DNA from 3 places in the Pseudogulbenkiania sp. FW507-F1 genome. Region 1 is predicted to be linked to each of the others. Evidence: predicted binding sites of a transcription regulator. Region 1 holds the regulator's gene; each other region holds the start of a gene.
What was found. The regulator FNR, encoded in region 1, switches genes on or off when oxygen is low (the NO sensors DNR and NnrR bind a similar motif). The targets are predictions, from matches to a motif close to TTGATNNNNATCAA.

Region 2: the regulator FNR is predicted to act here: its motif matches at 4,579-4,592, upstream of AC3WG5_RS14055 (sarcosine oxidase subunit beta family protein).
Region 3: the regulator FNR is predicted to act here: its motif matches at 3,624-3,637, upstream of nirJ (heme d1 biosynthesis radical SAM protein NirJ).

The regions. Positions count from the first base shown of each region.
Region 1 is NZ_JBYSWM010000007.1:150,526-160,525, forward strand. Features, by position in the region: gene murJ (murein biosynthesis integral membrane protein MurJ) at 1-204, shown strand, start outside; gene queF (NADPH-dependent 7-cyano-7-deazaguanine reductase QueF) at 259-1,098, shown strand; gene AC3WG5_RS06710 (hypothetical protein) at 1,136-1,348, opposite strand; gene hmpA (NO-inducible flavohemoprotein) at 1,513-2,730, shown strand; gene AC3WG5_RS06720 (RrF2 family transcriptional regulator) at 2,788-3,249, shown strand; gene AC3WG5_RS06725 (patatin-like phospholipase family protein) at 3,629-4,612, shown strand; gene hemN (oxygen-independent coproporphyrinogen III oxidase) at 4,700-6,109, opposite strand; gene fnr (fumarate/nitrate reduction transcriptional regulator Fnr) at 6,243-6,998, shown strand; gene AC3WG5_RS06740 (DUF1853 family protein) at 7,210-8,160, opposite strand; gene AC3WG5_RS06745 (RNA methyltransferase) at 8,138-8,902, opposite strand; gene AC3WG5_RS06750 (inositol monophosphatase family protein) at 9,044-9,832, shown strand.
Region 2 is NZ_JBYSWM010000021.1:48,753-58,752, reverse strand. Features, by position in the region: gene AC3WG5_RS14065 (sarcosine oxidase subunit alpha family protein) at 1-2,913, opposite strand, end outside; gene AC3WG5_RS14060 (sarcosine oxidase subunit delta) at 2,910-3,206, opposite strand; gene AC3WG5_RS14055 (sarcosine oxidase subunit beta family protein) at 3,217-4,470, opposite strand; gene purU (formyltetrahydrofolate deformylase) at 4,845-5,708, shown strand; gene AC3WG5_RS14045 (helicase-related protein) at 5,840-7,816, shown strand; gene katG (catalase/peroxidase HPI) at 8,169-10,000, shown strand, end outside.
Region 3 is NZ_JBYSWM010000028.1:17,589-27,588, reverse strand. Features, by position in the region: gene AC3WG5_RS15850 (Crp/Fnr family transcriptional regulator) at 1-390, opposite strand, end outside; gene AC3WG5_RS15845 (cytochrome D1 domain-containing protein) at 822-2,363, opposite strand; gene nirJ (heme d1 biosynthesis radical SAM protein NirJ) at 2,360-3,565, opposite strand; gene AC3WG5_RS15835 (DMT family transporter) at 3,905-4,774, shown strand; gene AC3WG5_RS15830 (glutathione S-transferase family protein) at 4,828-5,451, opposite strand; gene AC3WG5_RS15825 (hypothetical protein) at 5,625-6,050, opposite strand; gene ahbB (siroheme decarboxylase subunit beta) at 6,390-7,367, opposite strand; gene ahbB (siroheme decarboxylase subunit beta) at 7,360-8,394, opposite strand; gene AC3WG5_RS15810 (cytochrome D1 domain-containing protein) at 8,398-9,507, opposite strand; gene AC3WG5_RS15805 (c-type cytochrome) at 9,747-10,000, opposite strand, start outside.

The DNA.
Region 1 (10,000 bases):
TTCCTGCTGCGCCTGGGCGTGGCGGTGGGCGGCATGGCGGCGCTGCTGGTGGCGGCACTGTGGCTGCCAATCAACTGGCACGGCCACTCGTGGCAGCGCGTGGGCTGGCTGTCGGCCATCATCATGGCCGGGGTGGCGATGTATTTCGGCCTGCTGTTCGCGCAGGGTTTCCGACCCAGCGATTTCATGCGCCGCGAGCACTGAGCAACAGGACAGGGCCAAGGCCGGCCCTGTCCGGAAAAGGAAAGTAACGAGACGATGGCGAGTAACACCAAGACCCCCGAACAGTCGCCGCTCGGCAAGACCGTGCAGTACCAGGACCAGTACGCGCCGGAGCTGCTGTTCCCGATTCCGCGCCAGCAAAAGCGCGACGAGATCGGCGTGGACGGCTCGGCGCTGCCGTTTGCCGGCGTCGACATCTGGACCGGCTACGAGCTGTCGTGGCTCAACGCCCGCGGCAAGCCGCAGGTGGCGATCGCCACCTTCCGTATCCCGGCCGACACCCCGAACCTGATCGAGTCGAAGTCGTTCAAGCTCTACCTGAACAGTTACAACCAGACCCGGCTCGACAGCATGGCGCAATTGCAGGCCCAACTCGCGCTGGACTTGTCGCGCGCGGCCGGTGGCCCGGTCGCCGTCAGCCTGACGAGTCCGCAGGATTTTGCACGAGAACGGATCGACGAGCTGGCCGGCGAGTACATCGACGACCTCGACATCGAGGTCAGCGACTATCACCCCGATCCAGCACGGCTTTCGGCCGATCTGTCGCACATCGTCAGCGAGACGCTGTGCTCCAACCTGCTGAAGTCGAACTGCCTGGTGACCGGCCAGCCAGACTGGGGCAGCGTGCAGATCCATTACATCGGACCGCGCATCGAACGCGAGAGCCTGTTGCGCTACCTGATCGGCTTCCGCCAGCACAACGAGTTCCACGAGCAGTGCGTGGAGCGCATCTTCACCGACGTGCTGCGCGCCTGCCAGCCGCAGCAACTCACCGTGTACGCGCGCTATACCCGGCGCGGCGGCCTCGACATCAATCCCTTCCGCAGCAATGGCGGAGAGCCGGCGCCGGCCAACGTGCGCACCGCGCGCCAGTAAATCCCCAAGGTTGGCCGAAGCCCTTCGGCCAACCTCGTCACGCCGTCCGCCGCGCCTTGCGGCAGGCCATCAGCACCACCGCCCCCACCTTGAACAGGCCGGCCGCCACCGTCAGCGACAGGTGCGCGGCGATCAGCAGCGGCATCGCCACCTCCGCTTCGCGGAAATAGGCGGTGTAGACCCCGACGCTGAACACCGACAACGACACCAGCATGGTGACCAGGGCAATACGTTCCATTCCTTGTTGCATGATTCGCACCTTTTGCCGACGGCGCTGCACGTGCCAGGTGACAGCACCCTTTTTAAACATGTACTATTGATACATCTTTAGTGGCGGCGCGTCTAGTATCAGAACATGCTGATATAGGTATCGCCGATAAGATGTATTTTTTTGACAACTTATAAGGACTTCACATGCTCAGCAGCCAGCACCGCGAACTCGTCAAAGCCACCGTACCGGTTCTGCGCGAACACGGCGTCGCCCTGACCAGCCATTTCTACCGCCGCATGTTCAGCCACAACCCGGAACTCAAGCACGTGTTCAACCAGGCCAAACAGGAGGCCGGCCAGCAGCAGCAGGCGCTGGCGCTGGCGGTACTGGGCTACGCCGAACACATCGACGATCCTTCGGTCCTGGCGCCGGTGGTAATGCGCATCGCCCACAAGCACGTCGGCCTGGGCATCCGTGCTGAGCACTATCCGATCGTCGGCCATCACCTGCTGTCCTCGATCAGCGAAGTACTGGGCGAAGCCGCCAGCGACGAGTTGCTGGAAGCCTGGCGCCTGGCCTACGGCCAGCTTGCCGACCTGCTGATCGGGGCGGAACAACAGCTCTACACCGACGGCGCGCTGAGCCGCGGCGGCTGGTCCGGCGTGCGCAGCTTCACCGTCACCCGCAAGGTGGCGGAAAGCAGTGAGATCACCTCGTTCTACCTCTCCCCGTCCGACAAGGGCGCGGTGCCCGGCTTCCGTCCCGGCCAGTACATCACGCTGAAGCGTTTCGTGCCGGAACTGGGGTTGCTGCAGCCGCGCCAGTACAGCCTGTCGGACGCACCGGGCCAGGATTACCTGCGCATCTCGGTCAAGCGCGAACCCGGCAACGGTAGCACCCCGGCCGGACGCATCTCCAACCTGCTGCACGACACCGTGCACGAAGGCGACCAGCTCGAACTGGCCCCGCCGGGTGGCGACTTCTTCCTGCACGAAGAACGCAGCACCCCGGTCGTGCTGATCAGCGGCGGGGTTGGCGTGACGCCGATGCTCGCCATGCTCAACCATCTGGTGCTGACGCGAAGCCCGCGCCGCGTCGCCTTCGTCCACGGCTGTCGCAACGGTGCGGTGCACGCCATGAAGCGCCACGTCAACCAGCTGGCGGCGGAATGCGACAATGTCAGCAAGGTGGTGTTCTACGAAGAAGTGGGTGCCGAAGACCGCCTGGGCGAAGACTACGACCAGCAAGGCCGCGTCGACCTGGGCGCTGTGCGCGAGCAGGTACTGCTGCCGGATGCCGACTACTACCTGTGCGGCCCCTTGGCGTTCATGCTGGCGCAGCGCGACTGGCTGCTGGCGGCCGGGGTGGACGGCGGGCGCATCCACTACGAAGTGTTCGGCTCGCATACCATAGCCGGCTGATTGTGCCGCGCGGGTGGGAGGGGTATCCTGCCCGCATCACTCGAGACAGAACGAATCATGCAGTTGACCCGCTTCACCGACCTCGGCCTCAGGGTATTGATGTACCTGACCCACCGCGAACGCGACACCCCGGTCACCATCCCGGAAATCGCCGAGCGCTTCGCCGTGTCGCGCAACCACCTGGTCAAGGTAGTGCACTTCATGGCGCAGCAGGGCTGGCTGGTCACCACCCGAGGCAAGGGCGGCGGGCTGGCGCTGGCGCGCCCGGCCGATCACTACCGGCTGGGCGACGTCATCCGCACCCTGGAAGGCATGAGTGACCTGATCGACTGCGCCGAGCCGCCCTGCGCGCTGCGCAGCGGCTGCCAGCTCAAGTCGGCGCTGGACGTCGGCCTCACCGCCTTCTTCGAGGCGCTCAACCGCTTCACGCTGGCCTCCGCCGTCGCCGCGCCGACCGGCGAGGCCATCGTCCGCCTGCACCGCCGGCCCCGTCCGCTGGAGCCGGGCACCGTCTCCTAACGCCCTCCGCCGCCCTATCCGGTGGTTCGACGCTGGCACGGCGCCGCTCCGCGCGACACCGCACTGGACACCGCTCTCCCCGCCCTCCATCGGCCGCTCTGGCCCTGTGCTCTCCCCGCCACCGGGCCGCGGCGATCGCCCGGGACGGCCTGGCCACGTCTGCCGCCGTACTTTGCCCTGCCGGCATCCCCCACACATCGCCCCCTCTGCGGAACATGGCCGGAAGTTTGCTTGCCTAAACCGGGTCGGCGTCATGCCATGGCCACCTGAGCGGCCCCGCCACCTCTCACCCAGCGTTGCAGATTCCCCGGCAACACATCCCCGCAACAGAACGGCTCTAGCCTGTAGCAGGCTGGCTTCTTCGAGAAAGGGAACACCCATGAAGACCACTGAGATCGCCTTGGCCTTGCAAGGCGGCGGCGCGCACGGCGCCTTTACCTGGGGCGTACTGGACAGGCTGCTGGAAACACGCCGCTATCACCCCGCCGCGCTGAGCGGCGCCAGTGCCGGCGCCATGAACGCGGCGCTGCTGGCCTACGGCTGGATGGAGGGTGGTTACGACGGCGCGCGCGAGGCGCTGGGACAGTTCTGGCAACGGCTGTCGGCGCTCTACCCCTGGCCGGCGGCGCACGCCCCGCCCGTGGCGCTGCAAGGGCTGCTGCAGCTGTCGCACTTCCTGACCTCGGACCAGCTCAACCCGTTCGACTACAACCCGCTGCGCGAGCTGATCGCCAGCAGCATCGACTTCGCCCGGCTGCGCACCACCCCGATCCAGCTGTTCATCGCCGCGACCCACGTCAACAGCGGACGCCTCAAGCTGTTCCATGCCCACGAGCTGAGCGTGGAGCACCTGCTGGCTTCCGCCTGCCTGCCGCAGCTGCACCACACCGTACACATCGACGGCGAAGCCTACTGGGACGGCGGCCTCACCGCCAACCCGCCGCTGTTTCCGCTGGCCTACCAGGGGCGCGCCCGCGATATCGTGCTGGTGACGCTGGTGCCGCAACAGTGGGAGGAGACGCCTGGGCGTGCCGGCGCGGTCGAGCGCCGCCTCAACGACATCAGCTTCGGCTCGTCGCTGCATACCGAGTTGCAAGGGCTGGCCATCGCCAAGCGCGAAGCCGGCAGAAGTCTGTTCGGCCTGGGCCGCCTGGAGCGACACCTGCGCCAGCTGCGCCTGCACCATATCGATGCGGACGCTACCACCGGCGCGCTCGACAGCCTGAGCAAGCTCACGCCGCATCACGGCCTGGTGCAGCAGTTGTTTGCCGCCGGGCGCGAGCGGGCGCAGGCCTGGCTGCAAGAGCACGGTGCGGAAGTCGGGAGAAAAAGCACGATGCGGCTGTGGCGGCGCATCGGCTGACACGGGGCGACGTCGTCGCGGCGCAACGAAGAGCCGCGGCAAGAGCGCGCCACGACCGCAAGGCGGCCGTGGCGGGAAGGGAAAGGATCAGATGGTGCGCGAGTAGCGCGCCTTGGTCTGGCGCTCGCGCAGGTGGCGGTCGAAAGCCATGGCGATGTTGCGGATCAGGAAGCGGCCTTTGGGCTCAACCATCAGGAAGTCGCCGTCGAAAGTGAGCAGGCCCTGCTGCTGGAACTCGCGGATGGCCGGCATCTCGGCGGCAAAGTACTCGGCGAAGTTGATGCCGTGCACCTGCTCGATGGCTTCCACCGACAGCGCGAAGCGGCACATCAGCGCCTGGATGATGGAGCGGCGCAGGATGTCGTCGCCGTCCAGCACCATGCCGCGCAGCACCGGCAGGCGGTTTTCGTCGAGTGCGGCGTAGTAGCTCTCGAGATCCTTCTCGTTCTGGCTGTAACAGGGGCCGACCTTGCCGATGGAGGACACGCCGAAGCCGATCATGTCGCAGTCGGCGTGCGTGGAGTAGCCCTGGAAATTGCGCTGCAGCCGGCCCTGGCGCAGCGCCACGGTGAGGTCGTCCTCCGGCTTGGCGAAGTGGTCCATGCCGATGAACACGTAGCCGGCGGCGGCCAGCTGTTCCACCGAGTGCTGCAGGATGTCGAGCTTGACCGGCGGCAGCGGCAGGTCGGCCTCGTTGATGCGCCGCTGCGGCATGAACACCGTCGGCAGATGGGCGTAGTTATAGAGCGCGATGCGGTCCGGCCCCATGGCGATGACCTTGTCGACCGTGGCCGCCACCGACTCCTGGGTCTGCAGCGGCAGGCCGTAGATCAGATCGACGCTTACCGAGCGGAAGCCGGCCTCGCGCGCGGCGTCGATCACCACGCGCGTCTCTTCTTCGCTCTGGATGCGGTTGACCGCCTGCTGCACGCGCGGCTCGAAATCCTGCACCCCGACACTCATCCGGTTGAAGCCCAGGCGCGCCAGATGCAGCACGGTGTCGCGCGTCACCTTGCGCGGATCTATCTCAATGGAATATTCTCCCTCCGCCAAGAATTCGAAGCGGGTCCGGAGTATCCCCATCAGCCGTTCCAGCTGTTCATCCGACAGGAAGGTCGGGGTGCCACCGCCGAAGTGCAGCTGGATCACTTTTTCGCGCTGCCCCAGCACGTCGGCCACCAGGCCGACTTCCTTCTCCAGGTAATCGAGGTAGCGGTCGGCGCGGCTCTTGTCCTTGGTGATGATCTTGTTGCAGCCGCAGTAATAGCACACGGTATTGCAGAACGGCAGATGCACGTAGAGCGAGATCGGACGGCTGTTGGCGCCGATCTTGCGCTGCTGCAGCCAGTGACGGTAGTCCTTGGCGCTGAAGTCGTCGGTGAAGCGGTCTGCGGTCGGGTACGAGGTATAACGCGGGCCGGCGCCGTCGAGACGGGCAATCAGGGCGCGGTCGAACTCGCAACGTGTGGGCGAAAACGGTGGGTGGGTGGTGTTCATGATGTCTCGCGATGGAAAAACCAGTGGTGGACTGGTAAATTTGCGGCAAACCTCCCAGAAACGCTTTGACCGACATCAAGGCCCAACGCTTTGACCAACATCAAGGCTTACTTAACAGAAGCGGACATGCCGCATGACTGACTCGACTGTTGTTCCCCTGCAAGCCCTCAAGGTCTCCTGCTCCAACTGCACGCTGCGCGAATTGTGTCTGCCCCTGGGTCTGAACCGTGAGGAAATGACGCGACTGGATGCGGTGATCCGCCAGAGCCGGCGCCTGAAACGTGGCGAAGCGCTGTTTCGCAACGGCGAGGGCTTCAAGTCACTGTACGCGGTACGTACCGGTTTCTTCAAGACCTGCATCTCCAGCCAGGACGGGCGCGAGCAGGTCACCGGCTTTCACATGTCGGGCGAACTGATGGGACTGGACGGGATTTCGGCCAACGTGCACGGCTGCAACGCCGTCGCGCTGGAAGACAGCGAGGTGTGCGAGCTGCCGTTCAGCCGCATGCAGAACCTGGCGCTGGAGATTCCCTCGCTGCAACACCACTTCTACCGGCTGATGAGCCGCGAGATCGTGCGCGATCACAACGTGATGATGCTGCTGGGCAATATGAAGGCGGAGGAACGGCTGGCCGCCTTCCTCATCAACCTGTCGCAGCGCCTGACGGTACGCGGTTTCGCCGCCAACGACTTCATCCTGCGCATGAGCCGCGAGGAGATCGGCAGCTTCCTGGGGCTCAAGCTGGAGACGGTGAGCCGCACCCTGTCCAAGTTCCAGCAGCAGGGCTGGATCGCGGTGGACCACAAGCACATCCAGCTGGAGCAGCCCGAGCAGCTCAAGCAGTTGGTCGCCGGCTGCGCCAACGCCCACCCGACGCCGAACCACTGAGAACCTGTTTACGATCTCGCGAGCTAGAGCGAGACAAGGCAAAAACAGCTGAGGATGCGGAGTTTACAAGTAGTAAATGAGCATTCCAAAGTCGTTTTTAACGCCGTATCGCCGAAGCGCAGCAGATCGTAAACAGGTTCTGAGCCCTTCCGCGCCCCCGCGGTCCTAGCGTCAGCGGGCGGCCCACCGGCCACCGCGGCATGAATGGCGTTCAGCGCCCCCCGCTTCCCGCCTTGCCATTGGTCAGTTCCTGCACCGTGTCGAGCAACTCGGCCAGTCGCGCCGGCGGCGGCCAGTTCGGCGGGCAGACAAAACCGCGCGCCACTTCCTCCCAGTCCCCGCCCCCCAACGGCAAGACCTCGGCCACCAGCTGTGGCGCCTCTGCCGCCGCCAGGTGGCGGCGCAGCGCGTCCTCGTCCAGCGTCTCGGCCTCGTCCACCCGCGCCGGCGCCAGCCAGCGCAAGCGCGGCAGCCACACCCAGCGCGACGCCAGCGAGCGCCGCGGCCACGGCGCCAGCAGCGGGCGCGCCCAGCCGGTGAGGAGGTCGGGGGCCAGCGGCGGCTCGAGCAGCACGGCATGGGGATAGAACAGCCAGCCCGCCAGCCTGGCCGCGGTGCGGCAGCCGACGAAGCCGGGCGGCAACAAGGGTTGCGCCGCCGCGTGGCGCGACAGCGCGAGCTGATCCTGCAACTTGGCCGCCTTCAGCGCCCAGGCATCGCGCAGGCTGGGGCCGACCAGGGTATGGCGCCCTTCGCCCAGCATCAGGTAGAACTTGCTGGCGGTTTCGAGGTGCCACGGCTCGCCGTCGATGCGCAGCAGGAAGTCGAATTCGCCAATGGTGCGCAGCTCGCCATTCTGCACCTGCAGATTGGCCGCCACGCACTCGATGTGCGGCGCGAGCTCGAACCAGAACGCCAGCAGGTTTTCGGCGTAGCGACCAAGGCGGGTGGTGGGACGGGCGGCGAGCCAGGCCACTAGCGCCGCCGGGGCGCGGTCGAGTTCGGCCAACAGTCCCGGTCCGGCGTCGCCCAGCAGGCGCTCGGGCAGAATGTCGGCGCCGGTCAGCCACGGCGCCGGCGCCGTCAGTAGAAAGGCCAGGTCGCGCACCGCCGGGTGCGCGTAGGGCAGGTAGAAAGTGCTACTGCTGGCGGCGGCCGTCATCGCGCTGGGCCACGCGCTGCACCTGCTTGAGGAAGCCGCGCAGGATGTCGATTTCCTCGCGCAGCAGGTTGGCGCGGTTGAACAGGGTACGCAGGCGGCGCATCAGGCGCTCGCCGTTGCGCCGCTCGTAGTAGCCGATATCGGCCAGGGTCTGGTCGAGGTGGCCGCAGAAGCCCTCCACCTCGTCGCGCGTCGCGCTCTCCCCTTCCGGACGCAGGTAATCGACGTCGACGCCGGTGTGGCTGAACAGCTCGTAGGTCATCACCTGTACCGCCATCGCCAGGTTGAGCGAGAAATACTCGGGGTTGCCGGGAATGGTCACCAGCCGGTTGCACAGCTCGACCTCGTCGATCGACAGGCCGAAGGTCTCGTTGCCGAACACCAGCGCCACTTGTTCGCCGTCGCGCGCGCGCGCCACCAGCTCCGGCGTGGTTTCGCGCGGAGTGGAGAGCGGCGTGGTCAGCTCGCGGCGGCGGCTGGTCAGGGCGCAGGCCACGGTGACGCCGGACAAGGCTTCGGCCAACGTGTCGACCACCACCGCCTGCTGCAACAGGTCGACCGCGCCGGAGGCCAGCGTGTCGGCCTCGGGGCTGGGGAAGGTCTTGGGCTCGACCAGGTAGAGCCGCGACAGCCCCATGGTCTTCATCGCCCGCGCCGCCGATCCGATATTGCCCGGATGGCTGGGGCGCGCCAGCACCACACGAATGTTCTTCAAAAAATCAGGGACTTCGGGTTTCTTCATTCGCCATTTCGCATTAAAATAGACGGCTTATCAAAAGCCCGTCCATGAGCCGGGTTTTTTCGTTCCTTAACCCAGATTGTTTCCTACTACGATTTTCCCTACCGGGAAGGCCGGGGTAGTTGTCTTTACTAGAGGCCGTCAATGCATCCCATGCTCAACGTCGCGGTGAAAGCCGCCCGTCGCGCCGCCAGCGTCATCCAGCGCGCGTCGCACAACGTCGACACCATCCGCGTCGAGAAGAAGCAGCACAACGATTTCGTCTCCGAAATCGACCGCGCCGCCGAAGAGGCCATCATCTCGACCATTCTCGACGCCTACCCCAAGCATGGGATTCTAGCAGAAGAGTCCGGCGCCCAAGGCCTGGGCAACGCCGAGTTCGAGTGGATCATCGACCCGCTCGACGGCACCACCAACTTCCTGCACGGCCACCCGCAATACTCGGTGTCGATCGCCCTGATGCACAAGGGTCAAATCCAGCAGGCCGTAGTGTATGACCCCAACCGCAACGACCTGTTCACCGCCTCGCGCGGCGTCGGCGCCTTCCTCAACGACCGCCGCATCCGCGTTTCCAAGCGCATTGCCATGAACGAATGCGTGATCGCCACCGGCTTCCCGGTGACCGACCAGAGCTACATCGACCAGTACCTGGGCATGTTGAAGGACGTGCTGGGCAAAACCGCCGGCGTGCGCCGCGAGGGCTCGGCCGCGCTCGATCTGTGCAACGTGGCTTGCGGCCGTGTCGATGGTTTCTGGGAGTTGAACCTGAAGCCGTGGGACATCGCGGCGGGCAGCCTGATCGTGCAGGAAGCCGGCGGCATCGTCACCGACCTCAAGGGCGAGGACGGCTGGCTGGAATCCGGCGACATCGTGGCCGGCAGCCCGAAGGTGCTGGCGCAGTTGCTGCATACGCTGGCGCCGCACGTCGGCTGATCGTTCTCCCTCCGTATTTCCAACGCCCCGTCAGTCCGCTGGCGGGGCGTTGTTGTTTACGGAGGTACGGTCTGGAATAACGTTTTCGGCGAAGTTATGGGCTATTGCTATATGGCTGGTGAGAATGGGGGGTGCCGGTTCCGCCCGGCGGACGGGGGGGGGGAATTT
Region 2 (10,000 bases), on a different contig from region 1:
CTTCAGACCGCCCTTGAGCACCGCCATCGCGATGGAGCGGCCGAGGAAGGCGCTGTGGTAGCTGGAAGTCACGTGGCCCTGCATGTCGGCCGGCGCCTGCGTGTTGCGGCTCGACAGGATCTGCGCGCCTTCGGCCAGCACCACCTTCGGGTCTTCGGTGTACAGGCCCACCAGCTGCTTGCGGTCGGAGCGCGAGGTGTCGGAACGCGACAGCGAACGCTTGCCGAGGAAGCTGAACGGCTTCTTCATGCCCACCGCCCAGGCCATGTTCAGGTCGATCGGGCTCATCGAACCGTCGGTGTCCTGGCCCACGATGATGAAGCCCTTCTCGGCACGCAGCACGTGCATGGTCTCGGTGCCGTACGGCGTGATGCCGAACTCCTTGCCGGCTTCCATCACCTGTTCCCAGATGTAGTGGCCGTAGCAGGCGTCGACGTTGATTTCATACGCCAGCTCGCCGGAGAACGAGATGCGGCACACGCGGGCCGGCACGCCGGCGACGGTGCCTTCACGCCAGTCCATGAACTTGAAGGTGTCGGCGGACAGGTCGATGTCGCTGGAGAGCTTCTGCAGCACGGCACGGCTCTTCGGGCCGACCACGGCGGTGGTGCTCCAGTGGTCGGTGACCGAGGTGAAGCGCACCTTCAGCTCCGGCCATTCGGTCTGGTGCCAGCGCTCCAGCCAGTTCAGCACACGCGCGGCGCCGCCGGTGGTGGTGGTCATGTAGAAGTGGTCGTCGGCGATGCAGGCAGTCACACCGTCGTCCATCACCATGCCGTTCTCGTCCAGCATCAGGCCGTAGCGGCACTTGCCCGGGTCGAGCTTGGTCCAGGCGTTGGAGTAGATGCGGTTGAGGAATTCGCGCGCGTCCGGGCCCTTGATGTCGATCTTGCCCAAGGTCGACGCGTCCATCACGCCAACACTATTTCGAGTCGCCAGGCACTCGCGGTCCACCGCCTGGTGCATGGTTTCGTTGCCCTTGGGGAAGTACCAGGGGCGCATCCACTGGCCGACGGTCTCGAACAGCGCACCGCGGGCGACGTGCGACGACTGCATCGCGGTGTAGCGGCGCGGGTCGAAGGTATCGCCGACGTGGCTGCCCGCCAGCGCACCGAAGGTCACCGGGGTGTAGGCCGGACGGTAGGTGGTGGTGCCCACTTGCGAGATCGGCATGCCGAGCGCCTCGGCGGCGATGGCGAAGCCGTTGACGTTGGACAGCTTGCCCTGATCGGTACCGAAGCCCAGCGCGGTGTAGCGCTTGACGTGTTCGATCGAGCGGTAGTTCTCGCGCACGGCCAGATGGATGTCGGCGGCGGCCACGTCGTTCTGGAAGTCGACCAGCGCCTTGGCACCGTGCCCTTCCGGCTTGCCGTCCGGTACACGGAACACGCGGCGGGTCGGCTGGATGTCCTTGTCTTCGCTGACCGGGCAGGTGCTGGACGACGTACGGCCGAAGCCGATCAGCATCGCGCTGACCGAGGCGTGCGTCTGCGCCAGCGCCTCACCCAGGCCCCAGCGGCCGGTGATGGCGCCGGCCACGCTGATACCCTGGCGGCCTTCGTCCGGGGTGACGAAGGACAGGCGTTCTTCGTTCCAGTACGGGCGGCCGTTGTTGTGGCAGAACAGGTGCACGGTCGAGGTCAGGCCGCCGGAGGACAGGATGGCGTCGGCCGACAGGGTCGGGCCTTTGCCGGTCACGGTCAGGCAGTGCGGGTCGAGCTTGACCAGCTTGGCGCCGCTGGCGGCCTTGCCGCCCTGCACCTCGGCGATACCGTAGCCGAGCAGCAGCTCGACGCCGGCCTTCTTCGCCGCATCCAGGCGCCAGGCGGCGGCGCCGCGCTGACGGGTGTCGATCAGGGTCACGCGGCTGCCGGCCTCGGCCAGGTCCAGCGCGGTGTCGTACGACGCGTCGTTATGGGTGAGCAGCAGCACCTTGCGCCCGACCGCCACGCCGTAGCGGTTCAGGTAGGTCTGGCCGGCGGCGGCGGTGAGCACGCCCGGGCGGTCGTTGTTGCCGTAGACCAGCGGACGCTCGATGGCGCCGGTGGCCAGCACCACGTGGTGCGCGCGGATCTTGTGCAGGCGCTGACGCGGCAGGGTGGCGACGCGCTGCGCGATCGGCAGGTGGTCCTGCACCAGCTCGACCGCCTGCACCAGGTTCTGCTCGTGGTGGGCGAACGCCGTGGTGCGGGTCAGCACGGTGACGTTGGACAGGCTCTTCAATTCGGCCAGGCGCTCACTGACCCACTTCATCGCCGGCTTGCCGTCGATCACGGCGCGGGCATCAGACAGCATCCAGCCGCCGGCTTCGCTCTGCTCGTCGACCAGCAGGGTCTTGAGACCGGCACGGCCGGCCAGCGTAGCGGCCCACAGGCCGCAGGCGCCGCCGCCCACCACCAGCACATCCACGTGGTGGTGCAGGTGGTCGTAGAATTCCGGATCCGGATCGACCGGAGCGCGGCCGTAGCCGGCGGCCTTACGGATGATCTCTTCATAAAACGGCCAGGCTTTCGCCGGACCCATGAAGGTCTTGTAGTAGAAGCCGGGCGGCATGAAGCGGCTGAACTGGCCGGCCAGCCCCTTCAGGTCGAAGTTGAGCGACGGGAAGCCGGTGGTGGTGGTGGCGGACAGCCCCTCGTACATCTCCACCTGGGTCGCTTTCAGGTCCGGTACGGTATGGGCCCCGGTCTCGAGCTGGATCAGCGCGTTCGGCTCTTCGGCGCCGTGGCCGACGATGCCGCGCGGGCGGCCGTACTTGAAGCTGCGGCCGATCAGTTTCACGCCGTTGGCGATCAGGGCCGAGGCCAGCGTGTCGCCGGCGAAGGCCTGGTATTTCTTGCCGTCGAAGCGGAAGGTCAGCGGCGCCTTTTCGTTGATGCGCTGGCTGCTACGGTGGACACGGTAAGCGCTCATGCTTCGCTCTCCTTCAGATACAGCTCTTTGCCTGCGGCCAGCGTCCAGGTGCCGGCGATTTCATAGCTCACGGTGTTGCGCTTGACCGCAAACACCTTGCGGCAACCGGCGGTGTGCTGCCATTGCTCCCAAAACCAGCCGCGCGTGTTCTTGCGCATGAACAGGTAATCACCCCATTCGGCTTCGGTCGCCTCTTCCGGGTTGGCCGGACGGGGGATGTAGGCCTCGCCAGCGTAACTGAATTCTTCTTCCTCGCGGGTTGCCCCGCAGTGCGGACAATGAATCTGGAACATCTGCGGCTCCTTAGTGCGCAACGCCGGCGGCGCCGTGCTCGTCAATCAGATGACCGGTATTGAAGCGGTCGAGCGCGAACGCCTTATTCAGCGGGTGCGCCTCATCGTTGGCGATGGTGTGCGCGAACACATAGCCCGAACCCGGGGTGGCCTTGAAGCCACCGGTGCCCCAACCGCAGTTGAAGTACAGGCCCTTGACCTTGGTCTTGCTGATGATCGGACAGGCATCCGGCGCCACGTCCACGATGCCGCCCCACTGGCGGTTCATGCGCACGCGCGAGAAGCTGGGGAACAGCTCGATGATCGCCGCCGCGGTATGCTCGATCACGTGCGGGCTGCCGCGCTGGCCGTAGCCGAGATAGCTGTCGATACCGGCGCCGATCACCAGCTCGCCCTTGTCGGACTGGCTGACGTAGCCGTGCACAGCGTTCGACATCACCACCGTGTCCAGGCACGGCTTCATCGATTCGGACACGAACGCTTGCAGCGGGTGGCTTTCCAGCGGCAGGCGCACGCCGGCCATCTTGGCCAGCGGCGTCGAGTTGCCGGCGGCCACACAACCGACACGGTCGGCGAAGATGTCGCCCTTGGTGGTCTTGACGCCCTTGATGCGGCCGTCTTCGATGATCATGTCGATGACTTCGCACTGCTCGATGATGTCGACGCCCAGCTCGCTGGCGCCGCGGGCGAAGCCCCAGGCCACCGCGTCGTGGCGTGCCACGCCGCCGCGCGGCTGGTAGCTGGCGCCCATCACCGGATAGCGCGTCTTGGCGCTGATGTCCATCAGCGGCACGATGTCCTGAATTTCCTTCGGCGAAAGCACCACGCCGTCGATACCGTTCAGGTTGTTGGCGTTGACGCGGCGCTCGATGTCGCGCATGTCCTGCAAGGTGTGGCCGAGGTTCATCACCCCGCGCTGGCTGAACATCACGTTGAAGTTCAAATCCAGCGACAGGCCTTCCCACAGTTTCATGGCGTGTTCGTACAACTGCGCCGCCTCGTCCCACAGATAGTTGGAACGCACGATGGTGGTATTGCGCGCGGTGTTGCCGCCGCCGAGATAGCCTTTTTCCAGTACCGCGACATTCTTCACGCCGTGGTTTTTGGCCAAGTAATAAGCTGTCGCCAGACCATGGCCGCCGCCGCCGACGATGATCACGTCGTAGCGAGGCTTCGCCTGCGGACTGCGCCAGGCCGGCTGCCAGCTTTCATTATGTTTGAGCCCGTTCTTCAACAGGCTCCAGAGGGAGTAACGGTTTGCCATGGGACGGGTCCGTATTTGAGGTGCCAAGGTGAGTTCATTCTTGGCGAGCCGGCCCCGTTCCGATTGACTGGAAAGGACGATCACTTGCCGATTTACGACAAAGCGCCCTTGACCCAGATCATTTACCCGATATTTATCCCCTCGCCCCCTTGAAAGCCTCGGCAAGGCACCCAAGGTTGGCCGAAACCCTCGCCATGCCCCGCCAAAATCCATGTCCAAAAAACGACAAAACCTGGCGGCTGACGGCCAGAGCCCCCTTTTCGCGCGCGCTAAGGTGAAGCAGCGTCGTCGGTAACAAACCGACCAACGACCGCGTCGATCAACGGATAGCCAAAGGAGCGGCACACCGCCAGCCGGTGACCGAGAAACCCACCATGTCCCAGTCCCAACTCAGATACATCCTGGCCTTCACCTGTAAAAGCGCCCCGGGCCAGATCGCCCGCGCCACGCAACTGCTCGACGCGCACCACTGCTATATCGACGAGCTGGCGGTGTTCGACGACGAGGACACCCAGCGCTTCTTCGTGCGCTGCACCTTCCACTCGCTCGGCGACGGCTTCGACCGCGCCGCACTGGAAGCCGGCCTCGCCGACATGGCTGGCCACTACGACATGCAATGGACGCTGCATGACACGCACACCCGTCCGCGCGTGCTGATCATGGTGTCGAAACTCGACCACTGCCTGAACGACCTGCTCTACCGCTGCAAGATGGGCGACCTCGACATGGAAGTGACCGCGATCGTCTCCAACCATGCCGACCTGGCGCCGATCGCCGCCGCGCACGGCCTGACCTACCACCACCTGCCGGTCACCCACGACACCAAGCCGCAGCAGGAAGCGGCACTGCTGGAACTGGTGCGAGAAACCCAATCCGAGCTGGTGATCCTGGCACGCTACATGCAGGTGCTGTCGCCGGAGATGTCGAAGAAGCTCTCGGGACGCGCCATCAACATCCACCATTCCTTCCTGCCCGGTTTCAAGGGCGCCAAGCCCTACCACCAGGCGCACGAACGCGGCGTCAAGCTGATCGGCGCCACCGCCCACTACATCACCGACGATCTGGACGAAGGCCCGATCATCGAGCAGGTGGTGGAGCGCGTCGACCACGCCTACCGCCCGGAGCAGCTGCTGGCCGCCGGGCGCGACATGGAGTGCCTGGCGCTGGCGCGCGCGGTGCGCTTCCACCTCGAACGGCGCGTGTTCCTCAACGGCAACCGTACCGTGGTACTGCGCTGACCCACCCTGCCCCGCGGCGGCGCTGGCACGTCGTCCGCGGGGCCCTGCAACGCTTTTGCTGCAACGCACTGTTCGCGCACGGCATCCTGCCCTATCATGCCGGTCATTTGCCTCATTTCCTCCCCCGCTCCATGACCGACACGTCCACCGATATCGCCGATATCACCGCCCTCGACGCCTACCTCGACACCCACCAGGCCAAACTGGTCACCACCGACGGCAGCTACGCCCTGTCGGTGCACGGCGACATCCTCGTCGGCGCGCGCCGCGTGCCTTATCACCTGGTGCCGGACGAAGGCTTCCTCGGCAAGACCGCCAAGTGGCGCAAGCTCGACGATGCAGCGCGCCTGGCGTTGGTGCAGGAACGCTGGAACAGCGCGACGCGCGCCCGGCTGGAAGCGCACGTGCGCGAGTGCGCCGAGCGCGTGCTGACGTTGGCCGAACAATACGAGCTCGACCCCACCGGCGCGCTGCAGGCCTTTCTCGCCAAGTACGAACTGGCGAAGCGGCGCTGCTCGCTGGCGCTCGATCGCATCGCCGCGCTGCGCGACAGCCACGCCGCCACGCGTCAGGCCGAAAAGACCCGCAACGCGGTCAACCTGTCGCTCTACCCGGAATCGTTCACGCTGGCGCAAAGCATGCGCCGCCACTTCATCGCCGTGTTGGGCCCCACCAACTCCGGCAAGACCCACGCCGCGATGGAACACCTGGCCCAGGCCGGCACCGGCGCCTATCTCGCCCCGCTGCGGCTGTTGGCACTGGAAAACTACCAGCGCCTGCTCGACGCCGGCGTGGCGGTCAGCCTGATCACCGGCGAACAGCGCAAGCTGCACCCGGACGCCACCCACGTGGCGAGCACGGTGGAGATGCTCAACCCGAACCGTCCGCTCGACGTGGCGGTGATCGACGAAATCCAGCTGCTCGACGACCCCGACCGCGGCGCCGCCTGGACCGCCGCGGTGTGCGGCGTGCCGGCCAGCACCGTGTACCTGTTGGGCGCGCTGGAAGCCGAGCCGGCGATCGAGGCGCTGGTCAAGCGCGTCGGCGGCACGCTGGAAGTGAAGAAGCTGCAGCGCAAATCGCCGCTGGTGATGGAAAAGAAACCGCTGGGCTCGCTCAAGAACCTGCAGGCGGGCGACGTGCTGATCGCCTTCTCGCGCCGCGAAGTGCTCAACTGGCGCGACCAGGCCATCGAACAGGGCTTCGCGGTGTCGGCGATCTACGGCAACCTGTCGCCGGAAGTGCGCCAGGCGCAGGCGGAACGCTTCATCGACGGCGAAACCAAGATCGTGGTCGGCACCGACGCCATCGGCATGGGCCTCAACACCCCGGCGCGGCGCGTCATCTTCACCACCGCCAGCAAGTGGGACGGCTACAGCGAAGGCGAAATCCCGGCCGCGCTGGCCAAGCAGATCGCCGGGCGTGCCGGCCGCTTCGGCGCGCACGAGGCGGGCTACGTCGCCGGGCTCGACAGCCATACCCACCAGATCATCGCCAACCTGCTCAAGGAAACGACCGAGCCGCTGCCGGCCTCCGGCTTCTACGTCGCGCCCAGCCTCGACTACCTGCAGCAAATCGCCGCCGCCACCGGCCAGAGCAAGCTGCAGGCGCTGCTGGAGCTGTTCACCAAGCACATCAACGTGCACGACGAATTCTTCCTGCCTGCCAACCTCGCAGACCAGATCGAGAAGGCGCGCTGGCTCGACGCCCTGCCGCTGACGCTGGCCGACCGCTTCACCTTCAGCCTGTGCCCGGTATCGACCAAGATCCCGATGCTGGAACGCGCGCTGCAGGACTGGGCGCAGTACCGCGCCGACGGCCGCGAGGCGCCGCTGTTGCGCATGGAAGGCATGGGCGGACGCAACGAACTGCAATACCTCGAAGACACCTGCAAGCTCTACGCCGCCTACGCCTGGCTGGGCTACCGCATGGCCGACACCTTCCCGCACGGCGAGATGGCGCAGACGCTGATGCAGTCCACCTCCGACAAGATCGACGCCTTGTTGCAGGCCCAGAACACCCGCCGCCACGGCCGCCGCGCGCCGCAAGACCAACGCCGCCAGCCCGGCAGCGGCAAGCCCAGACAGTTCAAGCCCGGGCGGCGCTGAGCCCGGATACCGAGACCGGAAGCCCAGGCGGGGATGTGGCCTGCTTGGCTTCCGGGAACGGGGCCTCTTGCCACCCCGTCTCGCCCCCGTCTCGCCCCCTCGGCGCCTACCGCGGTTAGCCTCATGCCCAGCTCCGCAACAGGAAGCCATGCCGTGAAGGTGACGTTAGAACCTGTTCGCGATCGTTGAATAGGGCCTCGAAGACAGCTAAACACGGGTCTTAGTTTTTTTATTTCCTGGTCATCGAATAAATCAATTTCCCGACTAAATTGAGACTACTTACTCTTTAGGAGAGGCTCATGTATTCCACATGGAGCCGGGTGTGAGTGCCAATGTCCCCAGGAGAGAACCCATGTCGACTGAATCGAAATGCCCTTTCAAACATACCGCAGGCGGTGGCACGTCGAACCAGGACTGGTGGCCCAATCAGCTGAACCTGAAAATCCTGCACCAACACTCGTCGCTGTCCGACCCCATGGGCGAGGACTTCGACTACGCCAAAGCATTCAAGAATCTCGATCTGGCGGCCGTGAAGAAGGACCTCCTGGCGCTGATGACTAACTCGCAGGACTGGTGGCCGGCGGATTTTGGTCACTACGGACCCTTGTTCATCCGCATGGCCTGGCACAGCGCCGGCACCTACCGCATCGGCGACGGCCGTGGCGGCGCCGGAGCCGGCCAGCAACGCTTCGCCCCGCTCAACAGCTGGCCCGACAACGCCAACCTCGACAAGGCGCACCGGCTGCTGTGGCCGATCAAGCAGAAGTACGGCCGGAAGATCTCCTGGGCCGACCTGATGATTCTCGCCGGCAACGTCGCGCTGGAGTCGATGGGGTTCAAGACCTTCGGCTTCGCCGGCGGGCGGAAAGACGTCTGGGAGCCGGAAGAAGACGTCTACTGGGGCGCCGAAACCACCTGGCTGGAAAACAAACGCTATTCCGGCGAGCGGGATCTGGAAAATCCGCTCGGCGCCGTGCAGATGGGCCTGATCTACGTGAACCCGGAAGGCCCGGACGGCAACCCGGACCCGCTCGCGGCGGCCAAGGATATCCGCGAGACCTTTGCCCGCATGGCGATGAACGATGAAGAGACGGTGGCGCTCATTGCAGGCGGCCACACCTTCGGCAAGACCCACGGCGCCGGCCCGGCATCCCATGTAGGGGCCGAGCCGGAAGCCGCCGGCCTTGAAGAGCAGGGGCTCGGCTGGAGGAGCCGCTTCGGCACCGGCAAAGGCGGCGACACCATCACCAGCGGCCTGGAAGTGACCTGGACCACCACGCCGACCCGGTGGAGCAACAACTTCTTCGAGAACCTGTTCGGCTACGAATGGGAGCTGAGCAAGAGCCCGGCCGGCGCGCACCAGTGGGTCGCCAAGGACGGCGCGGGTGCGGGGGCCATTCCGGACGCGCACGATCCGTCGAAGCATCACGCTCCGACGATGCTGACCACCGATCTTTCGCTGCGCTTCGACCCGGCCTATGAAAAGATCTCGCGACGTTTCTACGAGAACCCGGACCAGTTCGCCGACGCGTTTGCCCGGGCGTGGTTCAAGCTCACGCACCGCGACATGGGGCCGCGCGCACGCTATCTCGGCCAGGAAGTGCCGGCAGAAGAACTCCTCTGGCAAGACCCTATCCCCGCGCTCGATCACAAGTTGATCGACGAACAGGACATTGCCGCCCTCAAGGGCAAGATTCTGGCGTCGGGCCTGTCCGTCTCGCAACTGGTCTCCACCGCCTGGGCGTCGGCGTCCACCTTCCGCGGCTCCGACAAGCGCGGCGGAGCCAACGGCGCCCGTATTCGCCTCGTGCCGCAGAAAGATTGGGAAGTCAACCAGCCCGAGCAACTGGCGAAAGTACTCGAGACCCTGCAAGGCATTCAGCACGAGTTCAACAACGCCCAGTCCGGCGGCAAGAAGGTCTCGCTCGCCGACCTGATCGTGCTGGGCGGTTGTACCGGCGTCGAACAGGCGGCGAAGAAAGCTGGTCACACCGTGACGGTGCCGTTTGCACCGGGCCGCATGGACGCTTCCCAAGAGCAAACCGACGCGGTCTCCATGGCGGTGCTCGAGCCCATCGCGGACGGCTTCCGCAACTACCTCAAGGGCAGATACGCCGTCTCGGCCGAGGCCCTGCTGGTCGACAAGGCGCAATTGCTGACGCTGACGGCGCCGGAGATGACGGT
Region 3 (10,000 bases), on a different contig from region 1:
GGCCAGCAGACGATGGGCGAAGGCGGCATCGCGGGCGATGGCGGCAAAGATCGAGCGCGCCTCCACCTGCAGCAGCAGGCCGTCCTCGAGAAACTGCGCCATCACCGGGCACGGCCTGCCAAGGAACATCACCGCCTCGGCGAAACTCTGCCCCGGATGGATGATCTCGATCACCTTCTCGGCGCCCTGCGCCGACGAGATCGACAGCTTGATCCGGCCGTAGACGACCAGGTACATGCCCTCGCACGGGTCGCCCTTCTGGAAGATGATCTGGCCTTTCTGACCGCGCACCTCGTGGGTGCACGGCACCAGCGCCGAGAGCTGGCCGTCCGATAACTCTTGAAACAGCGGCTGGTGCCGCAAGAACGAACGGATATCGATCTGACTCATGGTCTGCTATTCCTGTGCGACGGGGTGGTGGTGTGGGAAGCGCAGGTAAAGCGCCAAGCAGCGCCCACCATACCGGCTCCGCCAGCACGGCACCATGAACCGGAAGTACACCCCTGATCATCCAAACGGCTTAGGAGGCCGAGAGCCCGGAAGCCGTTTGAAGACGCTTCGATAATGGCGGGGACAGGCGGACGAGCGCACTTCCCTTGCCTGATTCCCAGAACCGCAGGAGGAGTGAAGCGCAGCGCCCCCCATCAGCGATGGGTTGCGGCAGAAGCGCCTTCACCCATTCTACGCACTACATATATCCGAGCTTGCGAAAGAAATCGTTGCGAGCGGCCCCAGGCTGGTTCGAGAAGCACAGCCGTACAAAGGGTACGGCGCGCATCGCAGGGCCGGGATGGGGGTGCACAGCAGATTTATTCGCAAGCTTAATGGCTGGTGCCCTCGGAGCGGGTCACCTTGTTGAACACGTTGTACTTGCCGATCGGCTTGGCCATCGGCAACGACTTCACTTCGCGGAAGGTGGCGGCGTCGAGCACCAGCAGCTCGCCCGGGTTCTCCATCACGCTCACCAGCGCGTAACGGCCATCGCGGGTGAATTCGACGTGGGCGGTGGTTTTGCCCGGGCGCGGCGTCATGGTCTTCACCACTTCCAGGGTGCGTTTGTCGATGATCGCCAGCGTGTCCTTCTTCGCCCCCATCATGGCGTCGACCCAGGCGTACGGGGTGTTTTCGTGACTGCGCAGGAAGAAGCCCGGCCCCAGCGTCGGGATGTCCTTGACGCGTTGCCAGCTGTCGAGATCGATCACCGTCACCCGGCCGCTGCTGAGATTGGGGGTGGCCATGTAGCGGTGGCCGCCCTCTTCGAAGGCGATGCCGGAGCCCAGATGCGGCATGCCGTCGAGCGGCAGCTCGGCCACCTTGCGCCGGATGTCGAGGTTGATCACCTGCGCCCGGCCTTCGCGCGAGGCGCCGATGACGTGGCGGTAGGCCGGGTCGAAGAAGAAATCGTCCAGCACCAGGTCGAGCGGCGTCACGCGCGGGTTGAGAAAGCCGTCGACGCTCAGCGCCTCGCCCATCTTGTAATCGTGCACGTGGCCGGGGTAGACCCTGGCCGCCTTCGGATCGTAGGAAATTTCCCACAGCTCCGGCACGTCCTTCAGCGCCACGATGAAGCTATGGCGCGGGGCGGCGTCGTACACCGCCGAGACGCGCGAGGTCTTGCCGGCGGCGTCCTGCACGGCAATGGTCTTGACTGGCTTGAGACCGTTGGCGTCGAGCAACACCAGCGTTTCCGGCAGGGTGTTGCCGGCCAGCACCCAGCGCCCGTCGCTGGACACCGCGACGTTGCGGGTATTGAGCCCGACGCGGATCTCGGCGACGTTTTGCAGCGTGTAGAGGTCATACTGCGTCACCCAGCCGTCGCGGCTGGCGAAATAGACGAAGCGGCCGTCCGGCGAGAACTTGGGGCCGCCGTGCAGCGCGAAACGGCTCTGGAAACGGGCGATCGGGCTGAGCGTGTCGCCATCCAGCACCGAGACGTGATGGTCGCCCGCTTCCACCACCACGAACAGGTTCTGCGGGTCGGCCCGGTGCACCGGCTTCGCCGGCAGGCGTGCCGGATCGGCATAGACCACGCGCGAGGCGGCCGTGTCGGCCTCGCTCCAGCGCGCCGGCTGTTCCGGCGCCGTCTTCAGGTAGCCCGCCAGCGCCTGGATGTCGGCGTCGGCCAGGCGCTCGGCGAAGGCCGGCATCTGGGTGGCGCTGCGGCCGTGGCGGATGGTGTCGAGAATATCGGCCGGCTTGAGGCGCTCCAGGCTCTGCGGCAGCAGCGCCGGCGCCATGGCCCCCATGCGGTTGTCGCCATGGCAACTCTGGCAGTGCTGCTGGTAGAGCGCGGCAGGGTTGGCCGAAGCCGGCTGGAGCGAGCCCAGTGCCGCCAGCAGGGCCAGGGGAAGCAGCGCCTTCATGCCTGCACCTCCCGGCGGCGGCGCGGGTACGGCGTCAGCTCGGCCAGCGGATGCTCGCCCTCGGCCACGCCGATCTCGGCGTCGGTGAGGTAGCAGGCGGGATCGGCGGCCCAGAAGTCGCCGGTCAGTTCCCAGGCGCGCACCCGGGTGTTGCCGTTGCAGATGGCCAGGTGCCGGCAGGCGCCGCAGCGCCCGGTAACCGGGCGCGGACGCTGCTTGAGGCCGGCCATCAGCGGGTGCGTGGTATCCGGCCAGATCGCGGAGAACGGCCGCTCCTTGACGTTGCCGAGGCCGATCTTCCACCACATGGTGTCGGGGTGGACGTTGCCGAGGTTGTCGATATTGGCCACGTTGACGCCGGAGGCGTTGCCGCCCCACTGCTCCAGGCGCCGGCGCAGGTCTTCGGCCAACGTCGGGTGATGGCGTTCGACCCACTGCAGCAGGTAGACGCCGTCGGCGTCGTTGTTGCCGGTGACGAAATCCTTGGGCCGGCCGGCCTGGATGTGCTGCCAGCAGCTCTCGATCAGCAAGTCCATGGCCCAACGCGTGCGGGCATGGCGCGCGTCGTCGGCGCGGTGCTTGTTGCCGCGCCCGGCGTAGTTAAGGTGCGAGAAATAGAACTTGTCGATGCCCTCGTCGTCCACCAGCTGCAGCAGCGCCGGCAGGTCGTGGGCGTTGTCCTCGGTCATGGTGTAGCGCACGCCCACCTTCATGCCGGCGTCGCGACACAATCTGAGCGCCGCGAGCGAACTGTCGAAGGCGCCGTCGAGGCGGCGGAAGCGGTCGTGGGTGGCGCGCAGGCCGTCGAGGCTGATGCCGACGTAGTCGAAGCCCACGGCGGCAATGCGCCCGACGTTGCCCCGGTCGATCAGGGTGCCGTTGCTCGACAGCCCGACGTAGAAACCGAGCTGCTTGGCGCGCTGGCCGATGTCGTAGATATCCGGCCGCATCAGCGGCTCGCCACCGGAGAGGATCAGCACCGGCACCCCGAAGGCCCGCAAATCCTCCATCACGGTGAACACCTCGGCGGTGGACAGTTCGCCCGGGAAGACGGTATCGGCCGACACCGAATAACAGTGCTTGCAGGTCAGGTTGCAGCGCCGGATCAGGTTCCAGATCACCACCGGCCCGGTGGGCTGGCGCGGCGGTACCAGCGGCACGGGATGGGCGACGGACTGCAGGTAGGGGGTGAGGCGCAGCATCGGGGTGGCTCCGTCAATGACATTGGCGTCATTTCACGGCATCGCCCCCTATTCTGCATTGACCATGGTCAACCACCGGAGGCCGGGCCTTCCCCGCGCGCGGATGCTTGATGCAGATCGTGCTTTTCCATCCTCGCAGGGAAATCCGTCATGCACGGGAGGCACGCTGCCGGACGGGCATGGACGGCGTCCCCACGCCCCCCGCCGCGCCATCCAACCGTGACGACGGAAGCTAACGCCATGAAGCGGCAATCAACGCCAAAACCCACCCCGCCGATGGCGCATTCCCCGCCGGCGGCCTATCATCGCTACCCCGTCACTGCCTGATCCTCCGGACCGATGCGCTACCTGCTTGCCGTCACCCTGCTATGGGCCTTTTCCTTCAGCCTGATCGGCCAATACCTGGCCGGACAGGTGGACAGCGATTTCGCCGTGCTGCTGCGCGTACTGATCGCCGCCGCCGTATTCATCCCCTTCACGCAATGGCGCGGCCTGCCCGGCCGGCTCGTCGGCGGTTTCTGGCTCGCCGGGGCGCTGCAGTTTGGCGTCACCTACCTATGCCTGTACCGCAGTTTCAGCGTGCTGACCGTGCCGGAGGTGTTGCTGTTCACCGTGATGACGCCGATCTACGTCACCCTGCTCGACGACGCGCTGGCGCACCGCTTCAACCGCTGGGCGCTGCTGGCCGCCGTGGTCGCCGTGGGCGGCGGCGTCATCATCCGCTTCCAGCCGCTGGCGGGCGAGTACCTGGTCGGCTTCCTGCTGCTGCAGCTCGCCAACCTCACCTTTGCCGCCGGCCAGGTGCTGTGCCGCCGCCTGCAGCAACAGCACCCCGTACCGCAGCCGCTGTACCGCTACTTCGGCCACTTCTTCCTCGGTGCGCTGCTGCTGGCGCTGCCGTCCTTCCTGCTGTTCGGCGACGCCAGCCGCCTGCCACACACGACGCTACAATGGGGCGTGCTGGCGTGGATGGGCCTGTTCGCCACCGCGCTCGGCATGTACTGGTGGGTGAAGGGCAGCGTGGAAGTCAGCGCCGGCACCCTAGCGATCCTGAACGAACTGCACGTCCCGACGGGGCTGCTGGTCAACGTGCTGATCTGGAACCGCGACGCCGACCTGCCGCGCCTGGCGTTGGGCGGCGGCGTGATCCTCGCCTCGCTGTGGCTCAACCGGCGTGGGCGGCAAGAGTGGGTAACGGCGGCAGGGTGAGCACGCGCTGACCGGGTCGGGAGGCCTCCTCATGGGGGCCAGCCGCCATGCGGCTACGGCGTGCCGTTGCGCCCATGCAGCCGGTAACCGGGCCGCTCGCTCAGGCGTTCGTAGTATGCCGCTACCGCCGGCAACGCCGGGCGCGGCATCGGTGTCATGTACCAGCGATGGGTAGACAAGCCGATGACGATGTCAGCGAGCGTGAACGACGCGCCGGCGATGTACGCCCCGGTGCGAGACAACTGCGCCTCGACCATCGCCATGTGACGGTTCCAGCCCGCTACGCCGGCCTCAATCGCCTCCGGGTCCGCATGCGCAGGGCTTCGCCGGACCAGCGCCATGAAGGCGTAGCGCCACGAGTTGTTGAGTTCGGTGGCCTGCCAATCCATCCACTTCTCGACCAGCGCACGCTCCCTGGGGGCACCGGGCAGCAGGTCGAACCGCAGCTCCCGCCCCGCGAGGTAGCGGCAGATGGTATTCGACTCCCAAAGCACGAAGTCATCATCGATCAACACGGGAACCATGGCGTTGGGGTTGAGCGCCATGAATTCCGGGGTGTCGGTTGCCTGGAACCCCGAACCATACTGCTCCTGCTGGTAAGGAAGCCCAAGCTCCTCGCAGAGCCATAGCACCTTGCGCACGTTGATGGAGGAAGACTTGCCGAGGATTTTCAGCATGGGTTTGGTGACCTTTCGACTACTCAGATGACTGATGGCAATTAACGTTCGATATTAAGAAGACCGCAAGCCGTTAGGGGTGCCAAGCGTGACTAGATCTTCCTTCGAAGGTTTATAAAGTCGATGCATTGCAGCATGTTCGCGCAGGTCCACCCGAATGATGGGTTGGGCCTCTAGTCATTTGTGCCAGAGCACCAAAGCCGAAAAGAGAAAGTAGCCGGATCGTCAGCGGGCGTGACTTCAAGATCGGCACGGATAGCAAGCATGAGTTGATTAAGCGCGCGGTCATGCACTTCCACCGAATGATTCGGGTTGGATTTCGCAATTGCATCCTGGAACCGTCGAAGCGCCAAGAGCACCTGCTGCGAGGCAACGAGTCCGATAGTGTTTGTAGCTCTGGCCCATCTACGTTGGCCTTCGGGCGTTGAATCTGAACCAACCACCCCGCTCAGAGCGTCCAGAAATTCGCGATAGTGTTCTAACTTCTGTTTCCGCCATTCAGCCTCACGTTCCTTCCGCTTGGTGAGAGAAAACGTAACGGCCGCAACCGCAAGACTTGCGGCTGCTGAAATAACAGCGACTAGGATTGGTGTGTCCATTGTTAAGAGGCCCAACTATAAACCGGCGGCCCAAATGACATAATTATTTACGTCGCTACCGCAGTTGTCTGCGAGCGCCCCCTAGCCTGGCGGGCGTCACCGCATGGGTTATTCCTTAATCATAAAACAAAGACGTTGCCCAATGACAGTCCCGCAAGGCAGTTGCGCGCACACTTCAGGATGCTCTTTGGCCGCAATCAGGCGCGCTTTGCAACCCGAAGCCAACGTTTAGGACTAGAGACAGAAACCGGGACCGATGCAGAGGCCGCCAAGCCACAGCCTAGCAGGCACCAAGTACTCGCACGACATCGCGCCGGCGCATGGAGAGCCGCTTCTTGCTCAGATACGCAGCCCAGTCTTCTTCAATATCCGGCTGGAGAACAGGATGTCATGGGCGCGGCAAGCGGGGCCGAGTTGGCTGACCAGCCGCGCCACCTCGGCGCGGACCTGGTCGTGGCTGGCGCCGTGGACCATGGCGAACAGGTTGTAGGGCCAGTGCGGGAGGGCGCGGGGGCGGCGGTAACAGTGGGAGACGGCGGGGTCGGCGCCGAGTTGTTCGCCAAGGAGGTCGATGGCGTCGTCCGCCACGTCGAACACCGCCATGCCGTTGGCGGTGTAGCCGATGGCGTAGTGGTTGGGCACGGCGCCGATGCGGCGGATGACACCGTTGTGCAGCATGGCCTCGAGTCGCGTCAGCACGTCGTGCTCGTCGCAGCCCAACGCCTCGGCGAGGGTGTGATAGGGCCGGGGCAGGCGCGGCAGGCCGGCTTGGGTGGCACGGACCAGGGCGCGGTCGAGGTCGTCGAGCGTCACCGGGCCGGCGTCCGCCGGGCGGGACGCGCCCTGCCCCACCGGTGCCGTGCCGCCGACGGCGAAGCGCATGCCGACGAAGTATTCGCGCTCCTTGGGGAAAGCGTGCACGGTGAGGCCGGTGGCGGCTTCGATGCGGGCGGTGACGGCGGCGATGCCCTGCGGGGTTTCGGTGGCGAGCACGAACCACATGTTGAGGCGGTGCTCGCGGCGGTAGTTGTGCGCCACTTCGGGCAGGGCGTTGACCTGCTCCGCCACCTCGTCGAAGCGTTGTTCCGGTACCGCCAGCGCGGCCAGCACGAAGGCGCCACCCATACGTTCGATCTGGAACAGCGGACCGAAGCGGGTCAGGGTGCGGTGCTGCAACAGGCGGTTGAGACGAGCGATCAACTCGGTTTCGGTGATCCCGAGCGGCGCGGCAGCCTCGGCGAACGGCCGTGGGCTGAGTGGAAAACCGCCCTGCAGCTGGTCGATGAGACGCCGGTCGATCCCGTCCAGTTCAGTCATGACGGTAGCCGTAGCGCGCACCGCGCTGGGTATAGCGGCGGGTCGAGATCAGCACCGAATGCGGCAGGTGCATCACGTCGTGGCGGGCGCGCAGTTCGTCCACGGTCTGGCGCACGGTCAGGGCGTCCGGGGCGTGGATCATGCAGAACAGGTTGTACGGCCACAACGGCGGGCGCGCCGGGCGGGCGTAGCACAGCGTCACCGCCTGCTCGGCGGCGAGCTTGACGCCAAGGTCGTCGCGCTCTTCTTCGTCCTCGACGCGCCACACACACATGGCGTTGGCATGGTAGCCCAGCTCGCGGTGGCGCACCACCAGGCCGAAGCGGCGGATCACCCCGCTGTCGCACCAGTCGGTGAGGATGTGCAGCACTTCTTCGCGACTCAGGCCGGCGCGTTCCGCCAGCAGGCGATACGGCTCCGGCTCGAGCGCCAGGCCGTCTTCCAGCGCCCCGACCAGGCGGCGTTCAGACTGGCTCAGGCTGAGCGAGCCCATTCCCTGCAGGCATTCGCGCGGGCGCGGCTGGTCGCCGGGCAGGAAAGAGAAGCCCAGGTCGATGTGGTATTCCTTGAGCAGCGGCAGGTGGAGCGGCTTGATGCCGGTGGCGAGGTAGATGCGCGCCAGCACTTCGGCGACACGACTGCGGTCGGACGCGGTGACCACGAACCACAAGTTGACATGATGCGCGCGGGCGTAGTTGTGGTTCACCTCGGGCAGGCTGCTGACGTAGTGCGCCACGGCGTCGAGCCGCTCCGGCGGCACCGCCATCGCCGCCAGGGTACTGGCACCGACGGTATTGGGGGCGAAGATGGCGCCAACCCGGCCCAGCACACCCTGCTGGTGCGCCGTGGCCAGGGCGTCGATGATGCCGTCCTCGCTCCACCCCTCTCCCGCCTCTTCGGCCAACCTGGCGTAAGGACGCAGGGCCAGCGGGAAGCGGTGCTGGAAACGGTTGAGCAGGGCCAGCGTCGGGGCGCTGAGCAGTGGGGTGGCCGGCGGGAATGCCGGCGAGCGAAAGATTCTTGTCATGACTCACATTCCGATACGGCTGGCACGCCAGCTGAAGAAGATGCCCGAGGGGCTGGCCGCCGGCAGTTCGCGCCGCACGGCGAGTGTGGCGGTGTCGACGATGACCAGCTTGTCGTCGTCGCGGCTCGACAACCAAACCTCGTCGCCGCGCGGCGTAAATTCCATGTGCAGGATGCCACGGCCGGGTTTGAGCGTTTTGACCACGGTCAACGTCGGCACGTCGATCACCTGCACCGTGTCGTTGTGCGGGAAGGCAAAGTTGACCCAGACGCGACGCCCGGACGGCTCGGCCATGACGAACACCGGCTGGCCATGCACCGGAATCTTGGCGCGCAGCTCCCAGTCGCGGGTATCGGCCACCAGCACCTCGTTGTGACCGATGGCGGGCAGGAAGGCCTGGCCGCCGGACAATGCCCAGCCGCGCAGGTGAGGCATTTTGTAGACCGGCAGTTTTTCCGTGCCGCGGCCGTAGCCGTCGAGCACGCGGCGCACCCCGGCTTCGGGGTGCCAGGTGTCGAGCAGCGCCAGGCCGTCTTCGCCGAACAGCCCGGCCAGGTAGTAGCGGCCGTCCTGGCTGGCGAGCCCGTCGTAGGGCTGGCGGCCGACATTGGGGTAACGCGTGGTGACCGGGTGACGCGGGTCGGCGACGTCGATCACCCAGATCTCGCCGGCTTCGAACAGGGAAAAGGCAAAGCGCTGGCCGGGCAGATCGGCCAGGCCGACCACCTTGGAGCTGTGCCCGCTGGCCGCGTCGCGCGTACTGACCTCGGCCAGCAGTTCCAGGGTGTCGGCGTCGAACAGCTTGACCCCGCCCGGTTCGTAATTCTGCGCGGCGACGACGCGACCGTCGCTGGAGATGGCGCCGCCGATGCTGTTGCCGGCCTGCATCACCCGCTTCACCAGGCGGCCGGTCAGGATATCGACCTTGGACAGCCCGCCGTCGCGCCCGAACACGTAGGCGTAGCGCGCGTCGCGCGAGAACACCACCGAGGCGTGCGACAGGTCGCCCAGCCCCGTGACTGTGGCGAACCGTTCGCTGCGGGTGTTGTCGACCAGCTGCACACTGCCGCTGGCGCGTTCGATGACGACGCCGAGGTCGCCACTGCCGCGCACAGCCGTAGTCGTAGAGCAGCCTGCCAAGAGCAGGCTGGCACAGAGCACCCCCGTGCCGCTTATCGCCCATTTCAGTAGGCGAGCGAGCCCAGGCAGCTTGTGGGCCGCCGGAGCGCAGGAACCCGAATGGACACGGAGTCCATGAGGATTATGGCTGAGCGAATCTCCATGAGAGATTCGCACGCTCAGAGCACCTCCGGTACCCAAGAGGCGAAGGCACAGCCGCCGAATGGAAGGGACTACTCGGGAGCGCCGTCTTTCAGCCACTGTATGACCCATTTGGCTTCTTCTTCCGTCAAAAACGGCCGCCATGGCGGCATCGCGGTACCGGGGCGACCGTTCAATATCGTGGCCAGCAGCGCCTCGTCCGGGCGGCCGGCCAGGGCCTCGGCGGTGAGCGGGCTGCCCAGCCCGCCCTTGAGCGTGAGGCCGTGGCAGGAGCCGCAGTCCTGGCGCACCAGATGACGGATCACCGCCGCGCGCTCCGGCGGCG